One region of the Brevibacillus jepli genome, then DNA from elsewhere that is predicted to be linked to it. Evidence: riboswitches for the same ligand, from Rfam matches in the RefSeq annotation. Region 1 holds a riboswitch; the other holds the start of a gene.
What was found. A riboswitch is a leader RNA that binds a small molecule or an ion and turns the genes downstream of it on or off. The one in region 1 is predicted to bind cyclic di-AMP.
Positions count from the first base shown of each region.

Region 1 (4,734 bases):
AAACGATCACGATCGAAGCCGACGACTTCCTTGCCCGGTGCATTCAGCACGAGCTGGACCATTTAGAAGGTATTTTGTTTATTGATCATGTGAAAGAGCTCTTCTCGGCAAAAACAGGAAAGAAAGTAAGCCTTCAGGATCTTCATCGTATGTTGTTTGACCGCAGAAGAAGATAACGAAATGAATATGCATAAACACCAAGGAGATTGACCGATGAAGCGTTGGAATATTATGTTGACAGGCTTTGGAACCGTAGGACAACAGGTAGCAAAACTGTTGGAGCAGCGAAGGGAGAGGTACCGCAATCTGTATCAGGCTGATGTCAGACTCGTGGGTGTTGTTCGTTCTTCTTCTGGTCTATACGATGAGAACGGAATTGATTCACGAAAATGGGAAGACTATGCGCAAGCAATACAAGCAGTGGACCCATCGTGGGACTCGCTTGATTTTATGAAGTCGGTACAAGCAGATGTACTTATTGAGGCTGGTCCATCCATGAAAGATGGCGGGCCCGGTCTCACTTTCATTCGATATGCTTTGAAAAATGCCATCCATGCCATTGCCATTTCAAAAGGGGCACTCGTCGTTGATTATGCGGGTTTAGCCGATTTGGCTAAAAAACAAGGCGTCGAGTTAAAAATCAGTGGGGCCACAGCAGCAGCCCTGCCGACCATCGATCTTTTGCGATATAACCTGGCAGGATGTGAAGTGAAGAGAGTCGAAGGCATATTTACAGGGACGACCAACTTCGTTCTCACGAAAATGATGGACGAAGGACTCACCTGCACGGAAGCAGTCCAGCTCGCTCAGAAAATGGGAATCGCTGAGCCTGATCCTTCTTACGATATAGATGGTTGGGATACAGCTTCTAAGCTCACGATCCTTGCCAACGCCGCTTTTGATGCGCAATGCAAGCTGTCTGATATCGATCGCACGAGTATTCGCGAAGTAACACCAACACAAATAGAGGCATGGAAACAGCAGAAGAAGATACCAAAGCTGATCGGAACGATCCAAAAGGACGCGCAAGGATCACTTTCTGTAGCAGTTGAGCTACTTGCACTTGATGCTATGCATCCATTTGCGGCTGTATCAGGTACGACGAAAGCCATTCGTGTAGAAACAGATGTCATGGGGGATTTATTGGTCGTCGGTGGGAAATCAGATCCTGTCGCTGCGGCAGCTGCTGCGTTAAAAGACCTTGAGCATATTATTAGCAAATAGTCAGGTTCGCATGTGCTTCCAGCGTTCCTTAGGAATGAGTCGTTTACAACGGCGTGCATACTAGGTGTGCACCACAAAAAACGGCGAGGGGGCCATACGGATGAATCGATCGTCTGATGTCAATGCCGAGCTGCAGCAAGTATCTGCTTACCCAACCAAGCAAAAAATGCATCAAAAAGACGTTGCGCTGGTAAATGAGCAGGAAAGCTGTTGTTGTTCCCCCAATAAACAGGCGGCTAATGAGCAGCAGGAATAGCGCCTACACGAAAAAAGCCGGGTCTCATGACGAGACACCGGCTTTTCGTATATTCATTTGCGATCTATCCGATAAATTCTTGTACCCAGTAACCGTTCGTGACGCCTACACCAATCTTAGTGAACGCAGGGTTCATAATATTTTGGCGGTGGCCTTCACTGTTCATCCATTGTGTCATCACTTCTTGTGGACTGCGTTGACCCATGGCAATATTCTCACCTGCAGTTTGATACTGAATGCCAAACTGCTTCATCATGTCAAATGGAGAACCGTACGTTGGGCTGTTGTGATCAAAGTAGTTGTTGCTAGACATATCTTGTGCTTTTGCCAAAGCTACTTTGGACAGTGCTGCATCCAATTGAACAGGCTTGAGACCTGCTTTTGCACGTTCTTGGTTCACCAAATCCGCGACTTGCTTTGCAAAATCACCAGTTTGTGCTTGATCCGCTTGATTTGCTGGAGCAGCAGGTTGAACAGGTGCTGGCTGCACTGGTGCTTGCTGAGCTGGAGCTGGTTGCACTGGAGTCGGTTGTACTGGCTTCACAGGTTGTTGCTTAGGCTGCTGTGGCTGTACTGGCATTGGTTGTCCAGGCATATAGCCTTGCTTTTGTGGATAGAAGTTCCAAAATTGTTGAGCATTTGGAGCTTTTTGGAATTGTGGCATCATATATTGGAATTGTCCGCCAGGTACAGGGCAATTAGAAGCAGCTGAAGCGGAAGTAGCAAAGCCCGTTAGAGCCAAGCCCAAACCAAGAGTCATCGCGATTGTAACAGAACCAAAACGTTTCATTTAACAAATCTCTCCTTTTTTTTGCCTACGAGGTTAGTTGTCGGATTCGGATTGAGGAAACAACCCTACGCCAATTGGCGATTCACCCCAATGTGGAACTGCTCATCCACAAAAAAGTCCCCCGCACCTCCTGTCAAGCAGGAAGTCTCGGCTTATTTCGTTTGGCATGAACAACGATATCAGACAATCCCAATCGAAATAAAGGAGTAATATATGGCAAATAGCTAGAATGGTTGATAAATTAGGCTTTTTGCCCTTCGTTTGATTGTTCGTTCCAAGCGGTCAAGCCGCCTTCCAATGCATTTGCTGTAAAACCATGCTCACGAAGAAGAGCAGCAGCCTTTTGCGCTTTATTTCCAGTTGTACATAAGGTGACGATCTGTACATTCCGAACCAGCTTTTCTGTTTCCTCATCGAGCGGCTTGTCCTGTTCTTTCATTAGAAGATAGGGAATGTTTCGAGTTGGTGCGTTTTCGCTAAAAAGACTGCCGGCCATAAATTTTTCTGCGTCGCGTACGTCTATTAAAAGAACGGGCGTTTTTTGTTGAAGCATTTGAGATAATTGAATCTTTGTTAGTGTGTGATGATTTTGCAATGAAATCCCTCCCAGTCCTATTGTAACAGAGTACCGCAATGACCAGAATAAGGATGAACGGTTGATTTTATTGGACAACCATGGTAGAATGAACTTGCTACTTGAAAAATTGATACCTAACATTCATCGAGGTGTATTTGTATGCTGATGGATAACATTTTTGAATCCCCGATTCACACTGGCGCGGTCATCGGAGCCGCAAGGATGGAAGAGAGGAAGGGCTTTCATTGTTTTAGGTTTTCAAAAGGTTTAGTTTTTAGTTTTGCAGTTCCGTCCTATGATAATCGGAGTAAATAATTTTCACATATCATGAAGGCGTATCATATAGATGATCTGGTATTTCTTCATGATATGTGAGCTTTATTTGCTTCGGTAAATATGACTAGCATATTCAAATTGAATTTTTGGAGGTTTTTTTAAATGCAAACGAACGGAACAGTAAAATGGTTTAACGCAGAAAAAGGTTTCGGTTTCATTCAAGTAGAAGGCGGAGACGATGTATTCGTACACTTCAGCGCAATCCAAGGTGACGGTTTCAAAACTTTGGACGAAGGTCAAAAAGTTCAATTCAACATCGTTCAAGGTAACCGTGGTCCACAAGCTGAGAACGTAGTAAAACTGTAAGTCTCCTTATAAAAAAACTGTCCTTTAGCGGGCAGTTTTTTTGTTTGGTTACATAATGATGTCGCTGACTAGGTATGAGGAAGTCAGCGGATGTTCTAGTTGTTCAATGAAAGGTAAAAAATAAGGAACTATGGCGCCCCACCATAATTCCTTATTTCCATTTTGCTAACACGTTAGAGGCAAGTATCGATTTCAATCGTCTTAAATTGGCTATCGAGCACAGTAAGGCCATTCACTTGTCCGCCACCAATGGAGGTACGGCCGTATGTGGTGAGCAGAACGTTTTCATTGTTGCGAGCTACAGTTAGGCGTACTTCATAATGGAAGGAAGCAGGAATCGCTGCATTAAATACAGTCCGAGTGTTTGCTGGAAGAACTGTTGTAACGTCAACTAATGTACTGACTGGATTTGTCTGAGTAACAGCATTACCCCAGTTTAATACTTGTACACGCACTTCCACATCTCGGTTGTTTAGATTTACGATGTCAAGGTGAGCTGTGAGCGCAACATTGAGATTGTTTTGCAAAATACCTGTTGTTCTCACAAGTGTTTCTCTGTGATGTTTGCGGTGCTTGCGATGTTCGTGACGTTCGTGATCCTCGTGATCTTTGTGATCTTTGTGGTCCTCGTGATCATCCTTGTGATCCTCGTGATGTTTGTTACGGTTGTGATGCTCTTCGTATTCCTTTTCTGTCATCCTGATCACTCCAATTTGTATAGAATCTAGTGGGACAATAATACGATATTGTTTCTTGTCTAAATTTGTAACGGCGAACGTAATGGGACGAGTAACTATTTTTGATAGGGGAAGGTGGAATTTTTTGAAAGAAGATCATGTATGCAAACAACTAGACTATTCGGCTCGATTTGAGTGGGGATACGAAGGGGTGGAGCATGTCGGAGCGGTATCGGATATGATCGTCATCATCGACGTGCTGTCCTTTAGCACATGTGTCGACATCGTAACTGGACGCGGAGGAATCGTCTATCCTTATCAGATGAAGGATGAATCTGCTGTGGAGTTCGCCCAGCATAAAGAAGCACTGCTGGCTGGAAAACGTGGAGAACCCATTTCTCTGTCACCCGCTTGTCTGAAAACGATTCCGGTCGGAAGTAAGATTGTTTTACCCTCACCAAACGGATCGACATGCACAGTATTGGCAAAGAAAACAGGTGCGACGGTGATTGCAGCATGCTTGCGAAATGCACCATCGGTGGCAGCGTACATACGCAAGCGTTTGGGA
Region 1 is NZ_JBFEFW010000012.1:79,921-84,654, reverse strand. It holds gene def (peptide deformylase) at 1-176, shown strand, start outside; gene AB1L17_RS14935 (homoserine dehydrogenase) at 214-1,224, shown strand; gene AB1L17_RS14930 (hypothetical protein) at 1,325-1,480, shown strand; gene AB1L17_RS14925 (CAP domain-containing protein) at 1,545-2,270, opposite strand; cyclic di-AMP (ydaO/yuaA leader) riboswitch at 2,278-2,433, opposite strand; gene AB1L17_RS14920 (rhodanese-like domain-containing protein) at 2,512-2,865, opposite strand; gene AB1L17_RS14915 (cold-shock protein) at 3,286-3,489, shown strand; gene AB1L17_RS14910 (hypothetical protein) at 3,663-4,187, opposite strand; gene AB1L17_RS14905 (2-phosphosulfolactate phosphatase) at 4,312-4,734, shown strand, end outside.

Region 2 (4,734 bases), on a different contig from region 1:
AAGAACCGGCATGATATTGGGGTCATCGCGGTGTCGCAGCTTAATAAGCCGGGCATGCATCATATGATGAAAAACGGGATGAACGCGCTCCAGTTCATAGGCAAGTTGCAGCCTGACAAACTACAGAACATCTTGAACGCCGTCGATCATGGAATAAATAGGATGACGGATACCAAAAACGATAAACCGATGGGCTTGTTAGGAATGAGTAAGGCCATGATGGAGCCGAATGTCACCACAGCCCTCAGTTCCATGATCAATTTTCTGCGCGGAATGGGAGAGGGAATGGATCATGCGGAGAAGCAGGTTCATTAAGCATGACAATAAGGAGACCTGACCATGCATACAGAAAGAATCTCTGTTACGGGAATGAAGGATGAAAATGATGCGAAAAAAGTGAGTAAGACCTTACACAACGTATGGGGCATACAGCAGGCGGAAGTGAGCCTGCAAAAAGGAGAAGCACTTGTTTCCTATGATGAAAAGGCAGCGTCATTGGTTGATTTTCAACAGGCAATTCGCGATTTAGGATATGAAGTGGCTTTTGCTCATGACCCTTTTCATGCGGATATGAAATAAAATGGCATTTTGGAGGCTACGATCATGTCAAGAGTATGTGAAGTATGTGGACGGGTAGAAGAAAATACGTCTCTAGAACAGGAGATAGACACAACCTCCACGCAGCAGATGAGTATTTTGCATGTATGTGAAAGCTGTATAAAAGATCGACAGCATTCTCATTATTAATTCCTTCCATAAAAAAATGGGATTTTCATCTAGATCCGGTGGTATAATGTAGCCGTATCTCATCATCGATGGTTAGTAATGGCGAATTGCTTAATCATCCTGATCACACTCATATGTACGTTGGGACGGATAACGAGTATCATTGGATGCTTAGGAATTAGCCCACCATCAAACCATTTGTGCATGTTCATGTGTTCATGCCCAGGTTGTTTGATGGTGGGCTTTTATTATTTTCTTGGAGGTTGTAGAGGGTATGAAATAAATCAGCTTTGAACTAAATGGAGTGAAGCATGAAGCAGAGGAAAGAACCCCTCATAAGAGCAAATGGGAGAAGTAAAGGAGAACATCAAATGACGAAAAACCTCGAACATCAATTCAGCATGCTGGTTCGTGAGATTCGAAAAGAATACGTCGGAAACGGTCCAAAAGAAATCGTTACACGTTTTTGTGGTCCATGGGTGATCTGTGAGATGAAAGGGAACCTGACCAATGTAGAAAAATTTATGATTCTTTCCGAAGAAGGCAGACGAATGGTTCACGATGCGCGAACGAAGCTCGTGAAGAACATTTACAACGACCCTGCGGTAGTAGCAAGCATTTGGTCGTGTCCATGACTACCTGCGCATTTCAGTAACGGATCGAAGCAACTTGCGGTGTGTGTACTGCATGCCCGCTGATGGAATGGAATTTGAACCTGATGAAAATATCCTGTCTTTGGACGAAATCACCGAGGTTGTGAGGGTTTTGGCTGAAATGGGGGTCAAAAGGCTTCGATTGACAGCGGATGGCAACATAAAGCCATGCTTATATTGGTCGGATGAGTTTATCGTTCGTAAATGCATTGGAGATGATGAAGCGGTACGCGAGATCTTTTTCCGAGCATTGAGTATCAAACCAAGGAATCACGAAATGGCCAAAGCATTCGTTAATCGCAACGCGTCAAGATGGTGAAACATCTGAGCGGTAGCCTGGTGGATGTTACTTACATTTTCGATGAGCCTAGCGTTGGTTTGCATCCCCGTGATGTACACCGATTAAATGAATTGCTTCAGAAGCTGCGCGACAATGGTAATACCGTCATTGTCGTCGAGCATGATGCCGATGTGATCAAGGTGGCTGATCATATTGTCGACGTCGGGCCTCAAGCTGGCAGCAACGGCGGTCAGGTGGTCTTAGAGGGCACACCTTTGCAGATCATCCATGTGGAGCAGTCGATTCCACTTCATGGACACTCTATGGCCCATCATGTGATCTGTTTTTACATTTGTCGGCTGTATCTGAATTTGGCTATCCCTTTCCTTTTTGAAGTCATGGGTCGAAATAACGTTCACAAGCAGTGAACTGGAGCCGAATGAACCTCCAGTGAAAAAGCCGAACGGACAACCGGTTATCATGTACATTTCAAATCAGTAAGTCATTCATATATAAATGCGTCGGGAGTCTTTCCGAGTAAGCATCAGGGGACTCTGGAGAAAAATAAAGAGGAGGAAGGAAGGTGCCGTTTGTTCACCTATCATTTATACATCTGACGAATCTGATCATGTTTAATGTGAATAGACGAGGCAGAATATGGAAGGATATCTTTGGATACGACTGGTAATCATGGGGTCACTTCATCTGAGCGGGATAGAGGGCTGAAAATACGGGATTTTGCGGGGTGAGTATCTAAATTCAGTTATGTTACCATAACCCCCAAGTTAACCATAATGATTCGTGAAAGGAGAACAAGAAACCAACCTCCAACCAAATAAGGGCCTAGTTCCGCTCATGGCGGAAGCGGGGGAACCATCTAACAGGGGTTAATTCTGTTCAAGCAGAAGGGATGCAAAACTGCCATCCTACCCGTCAGCTAACCTCGTCGGCTAAAGCAGAGTCATTTTACATCAGTTGCATGTCATCTTTTTATGCAAGTATCGGGCGCCCATGTCCTTTGAGGAGATGGCTAGCTTGTCCCGTGATATTTGGCATGCTCATTTTAGAGAAATCAGTCGGCGCATTTTGCTTTTCCGTCAGGGATGGCCCTCCTGAAGCGGAAGCGATGTGCCGACTTTTTTTCTACTATTTTTCATGAAAGTGAGGGGCAATAGGAATGACCAAGAGAAGCATAACGAGATGGGGAGGCATGGCGATCCTGACGTGTGTCTTGCTGTTGGGAGGATGCGGCTCGGGAACACAGGATACCCAGCCAGCAGCAAGCGGGAATCCCGCTGAATCTAGCCAGGATACACTGGAAAAGGCCAAGAGCCAGGGGGTTGTCACTGTAGGCTTCGCCAATGAAAAGCCGTTCGCCTATGCCACGCCAGATGGAAAGCTGACAGGAGAAGCGGTCGAGGTGGCGCGAGTGATCCTGAAACGGATGGGAATCAATGAAATGAATGGAGTGCTTACTGAATTCGGCTCCCTGATTCCCGGACTGAAGGCGAAGCGCTTTGACATCATTACAGCAGGGATGTACATCACTCCCAAACGGGCACAAGAGGTTGCGTTTGCCAATCCTGAATACAGCATCGGGGAAGCTCTCGCAGTGAAAAAGGGCAATCCGCTCCGCCTCAAAAGCTATCAAGACATTGCAGCTAATCCCCAGGCAAAAGTAGCGGTGATGAGCGGCGGCATCGAAACGGAGTATCTGGAAAAATCAGGAGTGAAAAAGGAGCAAATGGTGCTTGTTCCTGATCAACCTTCTGCCGTTGCTGCTCTACAAGCAGGTAGAGCGGATGCGATTACGATGACAGGTCCTTCCCTGCAATCCGTGCTAGATAGCGCCAAAGACGACCAGCTGGAGCGCGTGATGGATTTTGTCCAACCGGAAATAGACGGGAAAAGCGTACGCGGCTATGGAGCAGCGGCCTTCCGCAAAGAGGATGAAGCGTTCGTGAAAGCCTACAATGCGGAGCTGCAAAAGCTGAAAGAATCAGGGGAACTGTTGGAAATTTTGAAGCCTTTCGGTTTTACTGAGCAGGAGCTGCCGGGTGATATGACAGCGAATGAGCTTTCGCAGCCGTAGTGGAGGGTGAAGCTATGAGTGATCTACTGCCATTTTTGGCAAAAGGAGCTGGAACCACTCTCCAGGTGACAGCCTTGTCGGTGCTTGTCGCTCTGTTTGTCGCATTTGTGGCAGGGTTTGGACGTCTCAGCCGATGGAGCGGCATTCGTATTGCGAGCACGGTTTATGTGGAGTTGTTTCGCGGGACCTCTCTTTTGGTGCAGTTGTTTTGGTTGTTTTACGCTCTGCCACTGTTGGGGATCGAGCTGCCGCCTCTGGCTGCGGGAGTCATTGCGCTGGGGTTCAACTACGGCGCTTATGGATCAGAGGTTGTGCGCAGCTCCATTCAGGCGATTCCAAAAGGACAGACCGAAGCGGCGATTGCCTTGAATTTGACAGCTTGGCAACGAATGAAGCTGGTCATCTTGCCGCAAGCCTTCGTCATGATGCTTCCTGCATTCGGAAATCTGTTGATTGAACTTTTGAAGGGAACATCCCTGATTTCATTGATTACCCTTGCGGATTTGACGTTCCAGGGCATGATTTTGCGTACAACTGACTCGTCCAGAACATTTGAAATATTCTTTTTGATCTTGGTCATGTACTTTCTCATGGCGTATCCACTGACACTTGCGATGCGGTGGCTTGAAAGGCGTTTTCATGCAGGGAGGGTGTAAGGAAAATGTGGAGCTGGTCTTTTACGTGGAGTATTCTTCCTGCAATTTTGCAAGCGATCCAAACGACGATTGCGGCGACGCTGGCCGGTTTTGTCCTGGCCTTGGTCGGGGGCTTGGTTCTTGCCTTTGGGCGCAGGTCGAAAAGGCGCGTGCTCTGCTGGTCTTCAGCGGCATTCATCGAATTTGTGCGCAGCACGCCGCTTCTCGTGCAGCTGTACTTTCTCTTTTACGGGCTACCGGCGATTGGCATCTCGCTTGGTCCCCTAACCTCTGGTGTTCTTGGTTTGGGTATTCATTACAGCTGCTATTTGTCGGAGGTATACCGAT
Region 2 is NZ_JBFEFW010000002.1:48,050-52,783, reverse strand. It holds gene AB1L17_RS02455 (helical membrane plugin domain-containing protein) at 1-315, shown strand, start outside; gene AB1L17_RS02450 (heavy-metal-associated domain-containing protein) at 340-579, shown strand; partial or broken gene AB1L17_RS02445 (Na-translocating system protein MpsC family protein) at 1,098-1,337, shown strand; gene AB1L17_RS02440 (radical SAM protein) at 1,366-1,698, shown strand; partial or broken gene AB1L17_RS02435 (excinuclease ABC subunit UvrA) at 1,677-1,931, shown strand; cyclic di-AMP (ydaO/yuaA leader) riboswitch at 2,490-2,625, shown strand; gene ehuB (ectoine/hydroxyectoine ABC transporter substrate-binding protein EhuB) at 2,837-3,751, shown strand; gene ehuC (ectoine/hydroxyectoine ABC transporter permease subunit EhuC) at 3,766-4,407, shown strand; gene ehuD (ectoine/hydroxyectoine ABC transporter permease subunit EhuD) at 4,413-4,734, shown strand, end outside.
Region 2: linked by a shared signal. The riboswitch ahead of ehuB (ectoine/hydroxyectoine ABC transporter substrate-binding protein EhuB) and the one ahead of AB1L17_RS14925 (CAP domain-containing protein) in region 1 are both predicted to bind cyclic di-AMP.